Regions from separate parts of the Geodermatophilus sp. URMC 63 genome, predicted to be linked through region 2. Evidence: riboswitches for the same ligand, from Rfam matches in the RefSeq annotation. Region 2 holds a riboswitch; the other holds the start of a gene.

Region 1 (6,481 bases), 1.0 Mb from region 2:
CGTGTTCGCGATCCTCGACCAGGTCGAGCAGCTCGGGTCCCTGCGCGACTGGTTCCCGACGGCGGAGGAGTTCGCCTGGACCGACCTGCTGCAGACGCCGGTCGACTCCTCCGACCTCTTCCGCGGCGTCGTCCAGTCGCTGGTCTACGCCGCGGTGTTCACCGCCCTGGGCTTCCGCCACTTCGCCCGGCGCGACGTCACCAGCTGACCACTGTGCACCGTCGCTTCTTGACAGCTTTAGCGGATTTTACGCTGCACTGTTAAAGTAGCTTAAACTTGTAAAGTTGGAGGGTCGGTGGATCGAGCCAACAACCCCTACACGCCTTAACGCCGGGGCGCCGCCCCGCTACTTGGCTGGTCGCCGTACGGAAGTTGACGACTTCAGGACACTCCTCCGGCGACTCGGGCGCGGCTATACGGAGCAGTCGCTGGTCATCACCGGTCTGCGCGGCGTCGGGAAGACGGTGCTGCTCGGTCAGTACCAACGCATCGCGGCCGAAGAGGATTGGGTCGCTGTCGACGCCGAGGTCTCGAAGAACGCGTCCTTCGGACCTCAGATCGCCAACTTGGCGCGGCGTGCCTTGCTGTCCATCTCGCCCAAGGCTCGTTGGTCCGAGAGAGGGCGTAGAGCTGCTGCTGTCGTCAAGTCCTTCTCCCTGACGGTCCAGCCAGACGGGACGCTGACAGCAGGTCTGGATGTCGAGGCTCAGGCCGGCCGAGCGGACACCGGGAACTTGAACGACGACTTGGCTGACCTCTTCGAGGCCGTTGGTGAGGCGGCGGTGGATCAAGGCCGTGGCGTCGTCTTCCTGTTCGACGAGATCCAGTTCTTGAGCAAGGTCGAGCTGGAGGCTCTGATCGGTGCGGTGCACCGGACGGTTCAGCGACAACTGCCCGTGACCTTCGCCGGGGCAGGCCTGCCCCAGCTGCCCGGGCTCGCTGGGGACGCGAAGTCGTACGCCGAGCGACTCTTCAAGTTTTCGATGATCGGAGAACTGCCGATCGGCGCTGCCGCCGAGGCCCTGACCGAACCGGCTCGACTGGAAGGCGTCGAGTACGAGCTCGACGCGGTGTCGGCCATCATCACGTACACGGAGGGCTATCCGTACTTCATCCAGGAGTTCGGTCGTGCGGTGTGGAACCTCGCCCGGGGCCGAAGATCACCGCGGCTGATGCCCGGGCGGCGGAGGATCTCGTCGAAGCAGAACTCGACGAGAGCTTCTTCCGAGCATGCGTGCAGCGCTCGACCCCGGAAGAGCTGCGGTACATGCGCGCCATGGCGGAGTTGGGGTCGGAGGCCCAGAAGGCCGCGGAGGTCGCGGACGTCCTCGGCCGGACCTCCGAGCAGGTGGCTCCGCTGCGTGCGCGCCTCATCAGCAAGGGCCTGCTCTTCACTCCCCGCTATGGCTTCGCGAAGTTCACAGTGCCTCAGTTCGACCGGTTCATGCGCCGCTACATGGCGCTCGAGAAGGTGCCGCCAGCTTGAGCGTCGCTATGAGGAGCCGAGACTGGCCCTGATGGCCTGCGCCCAGCCCTCGCCCATCGCCCCGCGCGTGACGGTCGCGTTGGGGACGGCGGCCAGCAGGTCGTCCATGCCCTCGACCTCGGCGCCGTTGGCCGTGATCCACAGCCGGCCGACGACGGGCGCCATCTCCAGGTCGCTGGCGCTGTCGCCGACCGCGACCGCGTCGGCGGAGTCGATCCCGCGGCGCTCGAGGTCCCAGGCGATCGCCGCGCCCTTGGTGATCCCGCGCGGCATGAGGTGGTAGACCCGAGCCAGCTGTCCCTCCGGCGCCAGGCGCAGCCGGGCCGAGGCGGGGATCGCGCCGTTGTCCTTCAGGGTCAGCCAGCCCAGCCCCCGCTCGGCCAGCCACGCGTCGACGGCGAGCGGGTCGACGTAGCCGCGCAGCAGCGCGTCGCCGGAGTGGGTGGTGTGCCAGGGCGCGTGCCACTCCAGCCGGCCGGGGTGGGCGGCGCAGAGGGCCTCGACGACGCCGAGCCCGGCCATGACGTCCATCGGCGTGCGACCGGCGTGCTCGGCGGGCAGCTCGCCGGTGAGCTGGTGGCGCGCCCGGCCGCCCTTCCAGGTGACCAGCGAGCCCAGTTCGGCGATGGCGCCGTCGGCGGCGAAGATCCGCCCGGCCTCGGTCACCTGGTCGACGGTCCGCCCGCTGACGATCACCAGCGCGACGCCGGCGGTGTGCAGCTCCAGCAGCGCGGCGGCGGGCTCGGCGGTGGGGACGCCGTCGGCGGTGTGCCAGAACGACCCCCGCGGGCCGACCATCGTGCCGTCGAGGTCGGTGTAGACGATGCGCGCAGCCACCCGACCAGCATGGCCGGGCGCCGGGGCGGTGCCGGAGGCCGGGTAGAGTCTCGGGCGTTCCACTCATCCAGAGGGGCAGAGGGACACGGCCCGGTGAAGCCCCGGCAACCGCGCGGCGCGAGCGGCGAGAGGTGCCAATTCCGTCCCGCGCGGCTCGACGGCCCGCCGCGGGGAAGATGAGGAGGTAGTCGTCGCATGACCCTGACCGCTCCCGGTTCCGTCCAGGCCGACTCCGCTGCCGGCGGCCCCGTCGCCCCGAGTCCCGCCCGTGGCCTGGTCTGTCGCAACTGCGGCGCCACCTTCGGCCTCATCGCCGAGCACGCCTGCGCCCAGTGCTTCGGGCCGCTGGAGGTCGACTACGACCCCGAGCGCATGCGCGCGGTGACGCGGGAGCAGATCGAGGCCGGCCCGCAGAACATCTGGCGCTACGCCGCCCTGCTGCCCGTGGGCCAGGACCCGGCCGACCGCGTCTCCCTCGACCCCGGCATGACGCCGCTGGTGCGCGCCGACCGGCTCGCCGCCGAGCTCGGCCTCACCGGCGGGCTGTGGGTCAAGGACGACTCGGCCAACCCCACCCACTCCTTCAAGGACCGCGTGGTCAGCCTCGCGGCCACCGCCGCCAGGCGGCTGGGCTACGCCAAGATCGCCGCCGCCTCCACCGGCAACCTGGCCAACTCGGTGGCCGCGCACGCCGCCCGCGTCGGGCTGCCCTCCTACGTCTTCATCCCGGCCGACCTCGAGCCGGGCAAGGTGGTGCAGTCGGCGGTCTACGGCCAGACCCTGGTCGCCGTCGACGGGTCCTACGACGACGTCAACCGGCTGACCAGCGAGCTCGCCGAGACCGACGAGTTCGAGGACACCGCCTTCGTCAACCAGAACGTGCGGCCCTACTACGCCGAGGGCTCCAAGACGATGGGCTACGAGATCGCCGAGCAGCTCGGCTGGCGGATCCCGGCCCAGGTGGTCATCCCGATGGCGTCGGGTTCGCTGCTGACCAAGGTCGACAAGGCCTGGCGGGAGCTGGCCGCCGCCGGCATCGTCGAGGCCACCGAGTGGCGGGTCTTCGGCGCCCAGTCGGCCGGCTGCGACCCGATCGCCACCGCGTTCGACAACGGCTGGGACGTCGTCAAGCCGGTCAAGCCCACCGGCATCGCCAAGTCCCTCAACATCGGCAACCCCGCCGACGGCCCCTACGCGCTCGACGCCATCCGGCGCACCGGCGGTGCCGTCGGCCGGGTCGGCGACGAGCAGATCGTGCAGGGCATCCGTGACCTGGCCCGCACCACCGGCGTGTTCGCCGAGACCGCGGGCGGGGTGACCGTGGCCGTGCTGCGGCAACTGGTGGAGGACGGGCGGCTGGACCCCACGAAGGAGACCGTCGTCCTCAACACCGGTGAGGGCCTCAAGACCCTCGACCCGCTGGAGCCGGTGGTCGGCCCCACGCACCGCGTGGAGCCGTCGCTGAGGTCGGTGCGGGCGGCCGGGCTCATCCGGTAGGGGCGTACGCTCGTCCCTGGCGCCGGTCCGGGTGAGCAGCTCCCCCGATCGGGCAGCAGTCGTGCGTGGGGTGACTCCCCACCTGGCTGTCCCTGATGTACGTTCTCGCGCGGTTGTCAGTTCCACGTTCGTGTCCGACGGGCGGAAGAGCTGTACCCGGCCCCCGGAACCCGGGGTCCGTCCGCACGCACGAACGTGGGAGCACACGTGGCACAGGGCACCGTGAAGTGGTTCAACGCCGAGAAGGGCTTCGGCTTCATCGCCGTCGACGGCGGCCAGGACGTCTTCGTCCACTACTCGGCCATCCAGATGGACGGGTACAAGAGCCTCGACGAGGGCCAGCGGGTCACCTTCGAGGTCGTCCAGGGCGAGAAGGGTCCGCAGGCCGACGCGGTCCGCACCGCCTGAGAACCACCTCTGCACGCCCACCGAGGCCCGGGTCCCCGACAGGGGAGCCGGGCCTCGGTGCCGTGTGCCCGCGGTGTCCTCCTCCCGGTGCTCCGCGGCCGGCCGCCGTGCGGCGGGGTGTGGCCCCGGGCTCCTCGCCGCGGGAGGCTGCCGCAGGAGGCGCGGCCGGCGCCGGGGGACGAGGGGGTGCCATGTCGCGCATCGCGATCGTCACGGGTGGTGCATCCGGGATCGGACGAGCCCTGGGCGCGGCGCTGGTGCGTCGTGGGGACCAGGTGGTCCTCGCCGACGTCGACGGCGCGGCAGCCGAGGGGACCGCGGAAGGGCTGCGCGCCACCGGACCCGGCACGGCCACGGCGGCTGCCGTCGACGTGCGCGACGCCGACGCGGTCGCCGCGCTGGTCGACGAGACCGCGGAGCGGCACGGCCGGCTGGACCTGCTGGTCAACAACGCCGGCCTCGGGATCGGCGGACCGGTGGAGGAACTCAGCCCGGCCCACTGGGACCGGACCGTCGACGTCAACCTGCGCGGGGTGGTGCACGGGGTGCAGGCCGCCTACCCCCTGATGCTGCGGCAGGGACACGGCCACATCGTCAACACCGCGTCGCTGGCCGGTCTCCTGCCGGGACCGGGCATGGCCCCCTACGCGACGACGAAGTGGGCGGTGGTCGGGCTGTCCCTCAGCCTGCGCGGCGAGGCGGCGCGGCGGGGGGTCCGGGTGAGCGTGGTCTGCCCAGGGGGCATCGACACCCCGATCCTCGACAAGGGGATGCCGGCGGACCTGCCGCGCGTGCCGACCGCCGAGGCGACCGACACCCGCGCCGCGATCACCCGGATGAGCGGAGGGCGGCTCTACCCCGCCGACGCGCTGGCCACCGACGTGCTGCGGGGGATCGACCGCAACCGGGCGCTGATCGTGGCCCCGCGGCAGGCGCGGGTGCTGTGGCGGCTCATGCGCCTGTCGCCGGCGCTCCTGCTGTGGCTCGAGACGGCGACCCTGGCCCGTCAGGAGACACGCGACCGCGCCGGGGCCCGGGCGACGTCCCCGGCCTCGGCGGAGGTCCCCCTGCGCTGACGGAGCCCAGCGGAGGTGGGGAACCGCCCGCGGCCACCCCCCGTTCTTGCACTCGGCAGGGGCGAGTGCCAGACTTCGGATTGGCACTCGACAGTGCCGAGTGCCAATCAGGTCGGAACGGTGAGGCACTGGAGCGCGGGCCACGTGAGCGCCCGCGGCGCCGGTGTCGTCCGTCGCGGGCGCCGGTCCCGGCCGTGCAGCGATCCATGCATGGAGGACATCACCACATGGCCAAGATGATCGCCTTCGAGGAAGAGGCGCGCCGCGGTCTCGAGCGGGGCATGAACACCCTCGCCGACGCCGTCAAGGTGACGCTCGGCCCCAAGGGCCGCAACGTCGTCCTCGAGAAGAAGTGGGGCGCTCCCACCATCACCAACGACGGTGTGAGCATCGCCAAGGAGATCGAGCTCGAGGACCCCTGGGAGAAGATCGGCGCCGAGCTGGTCAAGGAGGTCGCGAAGAAGACCGACGACGTCGCCGGTGACGGCACCACCACCGCCACCGTGCTCGCCCAGGCGCTCGTCCGCGAGGGTCTGCGCAACGTCGCCGCCGGCGCCAACCCGATGGCCCTGAAGAAGGGCATCGAGAAGGCCGTCGCCTCGGTCACCGACCACCTGCTCTCGACCGCCAAGGACGTCGAGACCAAGGAGCAGATCGCCGCCACCGCGTCGATCTCCGCCGCCGACCCGGCCATCGGCGAGCTCATCGCCGAGGCGATGGACAAGGTCGGCAAGGAAGGCGTCATCACCGTCGAGGAGAGCAACACCTTCGGCCTCGAGCTCGAGCTCACCGAGGGCATGCGCTTCGACAAGGGCTACATCTCGCCCTACTTCGTCACCGACGCCGAGCGCATGGAGGCCGTCCTCGACGACCCGTACGTGCTCGTCGTCAACAGCAAGATCAGCTCGGTCAAGGACCTGCTCCCGCTGCTGGAGAAGGTCATGCAGTCGGGCAAGCCGCTGGCCATCATCGCCGAGGACGTCGAGGGCGAGGCCCTCGCGACCCTGGTCGTGAACAAGATCCGCGGCACCTTCAAGTCGCTGGCCGTCAAGGCCCCCGGCTTCGGCGACCGCCGCAAGGCCATGCTGACCGACATCGCCATCCTCACCGGTGGCCAGGTCATCAGCGAGGAGGTCGGCCTCAAGCTGGACAACGCCGGCGTCGAGCTGCTGGGCCG
Region 2 (6,481 bases):
CAGCTCGCGCACCAGCGCGCCGACGGCACCGGCCTCGACGAGGAAGCCGTCGTGCCCGTGCGGCGAGGACACCACCCGCAGCGGGACGCCGAGCGCGTCGGCCACCCGCTGCTGCAGCTCCAGCGGGTAGAGCCGGTCGCTGTCCACCCCGGCGACGACGGCCCGCGCGGTCACCCGCGACAGCGCGGCCTCGATCCCGCCCCGGCCGCGGCCGACGTCCCAGGTGTTCATCGCCTCGGTGAGCACCACGTAGCTGCCGGCGTCGAAGCGGCGGGCGAGCTTGTCGGCGTGGTGGTCGAGGTAGGAGGCGACGGCGAAGCGGCCGTCGTCCTGCACGGTCGTCCCGAACCGCTCCTCCAGCTCGACCGGGCTGCGGTAGGTGAGGTGCGCGATCCGCCGGGCGACGCCGAGCCCGGCGACGGGGTCGGCGCGGATCGCGGCCTGCTGGGTGGTCTGCGTGCCGATCTGGTCGGCGGTCGCGGCCGCGCCGGAGGCGAGGAAGAGCAGCCCGGCGACCCGCTCGGGCAGCGCCACCGCCCACTCCAGCGCGCGCATCCCGCCCATCGACCCGCCGACGACGGCCGCCCACCGGCGGACGCCGAGCGCGTCGGCGAGCGCGGCCTCCACGAGCACCTGGTCGCCGACGGTCACCTCGGGGAAGCGCGCGCCCCACGGGGCGCCGTCGGGCGCGGTCGAGGACGGCCCCGTCGTCCCCTGGCAGCCGCCCAGCACGTTGGCGCAGACGACGAAGAGCCGCCCGGTGTCCAACGGCGCCCCCGGCCCGACCAGCGGCGCCCACCAGCCCGGGGTCGGGTGCCCGGGCCCGGCCGGCCCGGTGACGTGGCTGTCGCCGGTCAGCGCGTGCTCGACGAGCACCGCGTTGCCGCCGTCGGGCGCGAGCGTCCCCCAGGTCTCGTAGGCGACCCGGACGCCGGGCAGCACCCCGCCGCGCTCGAGGCGGACCGGTCCGTCCAGGTCGAGGAACAGCCGGTCCCCGGCGGGGTCGCCGTCGCGCCACCCACCGGTGCGCGGCGGGGTGCGGGACGCCGGGACGTCCCGCACCCCCGTCATCACGCCCCCTTGGCGGCGCGGAACCCCGCCTCGAGGTCGGCGAGGATGTCGTCGATCCCCTCCAGCCCGGCGGCCAGGCGCACCAGCCCGGGCGTGACCCCGGTGGTCTGCTGCTCCTCGGGCGTGAGCTGCGAGTGCGTGGTCGAGGCCGGGTGGATGACCAGGCTGCGGACGTCGCCGATGTTGGCCACGTGGCTGTGCAGCTCCAGCGCCTCCACGAAGCGCCGGCCGGCCTCGACGCCGCCGCGGATCTCGAAGGCCAGCACCGCGCCGGCGCCGCGCGGGGCGTAGCGCTGCTGGGCGGCGTGCCACGGCGAGGACGGCAGGCCGGCGTAGTGCACCGACTCGACCTCGTCGTGCGCCTCGAGGAACTCCGCCACCCGCTGGGCGTTGGCCACGTGCCGCTCCATCCGCAGCGACAGCGTCTCGATCCCCTGCACGACCAGCCAGGCGTTGAACGGGCTGATCGCCGGGCCGAGGTCGCGCAGCAGCTGCACGCGGGCCTTGAGTGCGTAGGCCGGGGCGCCGAGGTCGGCGTAGACCACGCCGTGGTAGGTCGGGTCCGGCGTCGTGAACCCGGGGAACCTCCCCGACGTCCAGTCGAACGTGCCGCCGTCGACGATGACCCCGGCGATCGCGGTGCCGTGCCCGCCCAGGTACTTGGTGGCCGAGTGGACGACGACGTCGGCGCCGTGCTCCAGCGGGCGCACCAGGAACGGCGTGGCGATGGTGTTGTCCACGATCAGCGGGACGCCGTTGCGGTGGGCCACCTCGGCGACGGCGGCGATGTCGAGGACGTCGCCCTTCGGGTTGCCGATCGACTCCCCGTAGAGCGCCTTGGTGTTCTCGCGCACCAGCGACTGCCAGCTCTGCGGGTCGTCGGGGTCCTCGACGAAGGACACCTCGACGCCGAGCTTGGGCAGCGAGTGGTGCAGCAGGTTGTAGGTGCCGCCGTACAGCGAGGCCGAGGCGACGACGTGGCTGCCGGCCTCGGCGACGTTGAGCAGCGCCAGCGTCTCCGCCGCCATGCCGCTGGCCACCGCGAGCGCCGCGACGCCGCCCTCCAGCGAGGCCACGCGCTGCTCGAGCGCGTCCTGCGTCGGGTTCATGATCCGCGTGTAGATGTTGCCCATCTCGGCCAGCGCGAAGAGGTCCGCGGCGTGCTTGCTGTCGCGGAACTGGTAGGCGGTCGTGGCGTAGATCGGCAGGGCGCGGGCCCCGGTGGTGGGGTCGGGGCTGGTGCCGGCGTGGACCTGCCGGGTCTCGAAGCTCCAGCTCTGCGGGTCGGTCACGCGCCGTCTCCTCTCGTTCGGGAGACCCCGCGGCGCACGGAGGACTCCGTCCTGCCGGGCGGCGGGTGCCGCGCGGCCGGCTCTTCCCCTGGAGCACCTCGGACGGAGAGAGGTTGCCGGGCAGCCAGCCAGGTGCTTGACGCTGCCTCTCGTGAGCCTGCGCCGACCCTAGCGGAGCGGGCTCCGGCTCAGGCGGGGGTGAGCCGGGCGAGCACCTGGTCGAGCCGCACCTGGTCGCCGGCCGCGACGAGCAGCTCGACGACGCCGTCGGCCGGGGCGCGCAGCGTGTGCTCCATCTTCATCGCCTCGACGACGACCACCGGCTCCCCGGCGGCGACGGCCTGCCCGTCGGTCACCGGCACCGCGATCACCGAGCCGGGCATCGGGCTGGTCAGCTCCGGGGGGTGCGCCGCGGCGCTGTCGGGCCGCAGCACCACGCGGCGGGCCCGGCGCAGCGGCCAGTCCGCGCCATCGGCGTGCACGAACAGGCCGTGCCCGTCGCCGTGCCCGTCGCCGTCGGCGGCGACCAGGCAGCGGGACCGCACGCCGTCGCGGACCAGCGCCAGGCCGCCGTCCTCGGCCGCGCAGGACAGCGTCCCGGCGTCGGCGCCGTCGAGGGTGGCGCGGGCCGCGGCCGGCGTGCCGGTCAGCGCCACCGTGCGTGGCCGGCCGCCGGCCTCGAGCCGGACGGTGAACGGCGCGGCGTCCCCCAGCCGGAAGCCGGTCGGCGCGCTCCACGGGTCGGCCGGGTCGGCCGCGGCCCAGGCGGTGAGCCACAGGTGCGCGGCGGCGGCGAGGACGGCGAGGTCGGGCACCGGCGGGGCCGCGTAGGAGGCGGCCACCCGGTCGAGCAGCGCGGTGTCCAGGTGCCCGGCGCGCACGTCGGACTCGGCCAGCAGCGCGCGGACGAACCCGACGTTGGTGGTCACGCCGAGCACCGCGGTGTCGCCCAGCGCGCGGTCGAGCGCGGCGAGCGCGGTGGCCCGGTCCGGGCCGTGCGCGACCACCTTGGCCAGCATCGGGTCGTAGTCCGAGCCGACGACGGTGCCGGCCGCGACGCCGGAGTCGACGCGGGCGCCGGCGGGCTCGGCCAAGGCGAGCACCCGCCCGCCGGTGGGCAGGAAGCCGCGGCCGGGGTCCTCGGCGTAGACCCGCGCCTCGACCGCCCAGCCGGTCAGCGCGACGTCGTCCTGGCCGAACGCCAGGGGCTCGCCGGCGGCCACGCGCAGCTGCTGCTCGACCAGGTCCAGGCCGGTGACCAGCTCGGTGACCGGGTGCTCGACCTGCAGGCGGGTGTTCATCTCCATGAAGAAGAACTCCTCGGGCCGGTCGGCCGAGACGATGAACTCCACCGTGCCGGCGCCGGTGTAGCCGACGCTGCGGGCCGTGGCGCAGGCGGCGTCGCCGATGCGGGCGCGGGTGGCGGCGTCGAGCAGCGGCGAGGGCGCCTCCTCGACCACCTTTTGGTGGCGGCGCTGCAGGCTGCACTCGCGCTCGCCGAGGTGGACGACGGCGCCGTGGGCGTCGGCGAGCACCTGCACCTCGACGTGCCGCGGCCGCTGCACGAACCGCTCGAGGAACAGGGTGTCGTCGCCGAACGCGGCGGCGGCCTCCCGGCGGGCGCTGACCAGCGCGGCCGGCAGGTCCGCGGCGTCCTCGACCACCCGCATGCCCTTGCCGCCGCCGCCGGCCGAGGGCTTGACCAGCACGGGGAAGCCGATGCCGGGGGCCGCGGCCACGAGGTCGTCGTCGGTGAGGCCGGGCTCGGCGGTGCCGGGGACGACGGGCACACCGGAGGCGACGACGGTCCGCTTGGCGGTGATCTTGTCGCCCATCACCCGGATCGCCTCGGCCGGCGGGCCGACGAAGACCACGCCGGCGTCGGCGAGCGCGCCGGCGAGGGCCGGGTTCTCCGACAGGAAGCCGTAGCCGGGGTGCACGGCCTGCGCGCCGGTGGCCCGGCAGGCCTCGACCACCCGCGGCACCGACAGGTAGCTCTGCGCGGCCGGGGCGGGGCCCAGGCGGTAGGCGACGTCGGCGGCGCGGACGTGCGGCGCGTCGGCGTCGGCGTCGCTGTACACGGCGACCGAGCGGATGCCGAGCCGGCGCAGCGTGCGGATCACCCGGACGGCGATCTCGCCCCGGTTGGCGACGAGGACGGTGTCGAAGGTGCTCATCGCTCGACTCCGCACTCGTTCGGATCGTCGGTGGCCGGCGGTTCCGGCAGGTGCGTCGTCTTCGGCACGGCGCTCACATCCGGAAGACGCCGTAGGCGACGTCGTCGAGGGGGGCCTGGGCGCACGCGGACAGCGCCAGGCCGAGGACGGTGCGGGTGTCGGCGGGGTCGAGGACGCCGTCGTCCCAGAGCCGCGCCGTGGAGTAGTAGGGGTTGCCCTGGGCCTCGTACTGCGCGCGGACCGGCGCCTTGAACGCCTCCTCCTCGTCGGCGGGCCAGTCGGTGCCGCGGGCGGCCAGCCCGTCGCGGCGGACGGTGGCCAGCACCGAGGCGGCCTGCTCGCCGCCCATCACCGAGATGCGGGCGTTGGGCCACATCCACAGGAAGCGGGGGGAGTAGGCCCGGCCGCACATCGAGTAGTTGCCGGCGCCGTAGGACCCGCCGATGACGACGGTCAGCCTGGGCACCCGGGCGCAGGCGACGGCGGTGACCATCTTGGCGCCGTGCTTGGCGATGCCGCCGGCCTCGTAGTCGCGGCCGACCATGAACCCGGTGATGTTCTGCAGGAACAGCAGCGGGATGCGCCGCCGGTCGCAGAGCTGGACGAAGTGCGCGCCCTTCTGCGCCGACTCGCCGAACAGCACGCCGTTGTTGGCCACGATGCCCACGGGGTGCCCGTGCAGCCGGGCGAAGCTGGTCACCAGCGTCGGCCCGTAGAGCGCCTTGAACTCCTGGTGCTCGCCGCCGTCGACGAGCGTGGTGATCACGTCGCGGACGTCGTAGGGCGTGCGGGGGTCGACCGGCACGAGGTCGTAGAGGTCGGTCTGCGGACGGACGGCGTCGCGCGGCGGGGCGACCTCCCAGGCCGGCGCCGCGGGCGGGGCCAGCGTCGCGACGATGCGGCGGACGATCTCCAGGGCGTGCTCGTCGTCGTCGGCCAGGTGGTCGGTGACCCCGGAGACGCGGCTGTGCAGGTCGCCGCCGCCGAGGTCCTCGGCGCTGACCACCTCGCCGGTGGCGGCCTTCACCAGCGGCGGGCCGCCCAGGAAGATCGTGCCCTGCTCGCGGACGATCACCGACTCGTCGGCCATCGCGGGGACGTACGCCCCGCCGGCGGTGCACGAGCCCAGGACGGCGGCGACCTGCGGGATGCCCCGGGCGCTCATCGTGGCCTGGTTGTAGAAGATCCGGCCGAAGTGCTCGCGGTCGGGGAAGACCTCGTCCTGCATCGGCAGGAACGCCCCGCCGGAGTCGACCAGGTAGACGCACGGCAGCCGGTTCTGCAGCGCCACCTCCTGCGCTCGCAGGTGCTTCTTGACCGTCATCGGGTAGTAGGTGCCGCCCTTGACCGTGGCGTCGTTGACGACGAGGACGCACGGCCGCCCGGCGACCCGGCCGATGCCGGTGATGATCCCGGCGCCGGGGGAGTCGCCGTCGTACATGTCCTCGGCGGCCAGCGGCGAGAGCTCGAGGAAGGGGCTGCCGGGGTCGAGCAGGTGGGCGACGCGGTCGCGGGGGAGCAGCTTGCCGCGCTCGACGTGCCGGGCCCGCGCCGACCCGGAGCCGCCGAGCGCGCGCTGCCGCAGCCGCTCGCGCAGGTCGGCGACCAGGGCCTCGTGCCGGGCGCGGGGTGGGGCCGGCGCAGCCGCGGTCACCTCCGCTGCGGCGTCGACGTCGGCTGCCATGTCGTCCTCCGGGAGGTGGGCGGGGTGGTCACCCCGGACGTTAACGGCCGTTCACGTCAGCTGTCCACGTGCCGGTCAGCCGGTCGGCGTGGTCCCCGAGGTCGGCGCCGGTCCGACGGTGGTCCGCGGCGCCTCGCCGGTGGTGGTCGGCGCGCTCGTCGTCCCCGGCGCCGACTCCTGGGTCGTCTCCCCGGGCGCCGTCTCCCCGGGCGCGGTCTCGCCGGGCGCGGTCTCGCCGGGCGCCGTCTCCCCGGGCG

What was found. Region 2 has a riboswitch for S-adenosylmethionine ahead of ACWIZO_RS05570 (bifunctional o-acetylhomoserine/o-acetylserine sulfhydrylase). Riboswitches for the same ligand answer to the same signal wherever they lie in the genome.
Region 1: it holds a riboswitch for S-adenosylmethionine, as region 2 does, so the genes downstream of both, thrC (threonine synthase) here and ACWIZO_RS05570 (bifunctional o-acetylhomoserine/o-acetylserine sulfhydrylase) in region 2, are expected to answer to the same signal.

Annotation. Positions count from the first base shown of each region.
Region 1 is NZ_CP199956.1:2,147,052-2,153,532, forward strand. Features, by position in the region: gene ACWIZO_RS10380 (ABC transporter permease) at 1-208, shown strand, start outside; partial or broken gene ACWIZO_RS10385 (ATP-binding protein) at 351-851, shown strand; gene ACWIZO_RS10390 (hypothetical protein) at 1,136-1,486, shown strand; gene ACWIZO_RS10395 (HAD family hydrolase) at 1,493-2,323, opposite strand; SAM riboswitch class I at 2,384-2,506, shown strand; gene thrC (threonine synthase) at 2,519-3,820, shown strand; gene ACWIZO_RS10405 (cold-shock protein) at 4,028-4,228, shown strand; gene ACWIZO_RS10410 (SDR family NAD(P)-dependent oxidoreductase) at 4,420-5,304, shown strand; gene groL (chaperonin GroEL) at 5,532-6,481, shown strand, end outside.
Region 2 is NZ_CP199956.1:1,131,355-1,137,835, reverse strand. Features, by position in the region: gene metX (homoserine O-acetyltransferase MetX) at 1-1,071, opposite strand, end outside; gene ACWIZO_RS05570 (bifunctional o-acetylhomoserine/o-acetylserine sulfhydrylase) at 1,071-2,363, opposite strand; SAM riboswitch class IV at 2,406-2,520, opposite strand; gene ACWIZO_RS05565 (acetyl/propionyl/methylcrotonyl-CoA carboxylase subunit alpha) at 2,552-4,540, opposite strand; gene ACWIZO_RS05560 (carboxyl transferase domain-containing protein) at 4,614-6,224, opposite strand; gene ACWIZO_RS05555 (hypothetical protein) at 6,300-6,481, opposite strand, start outside.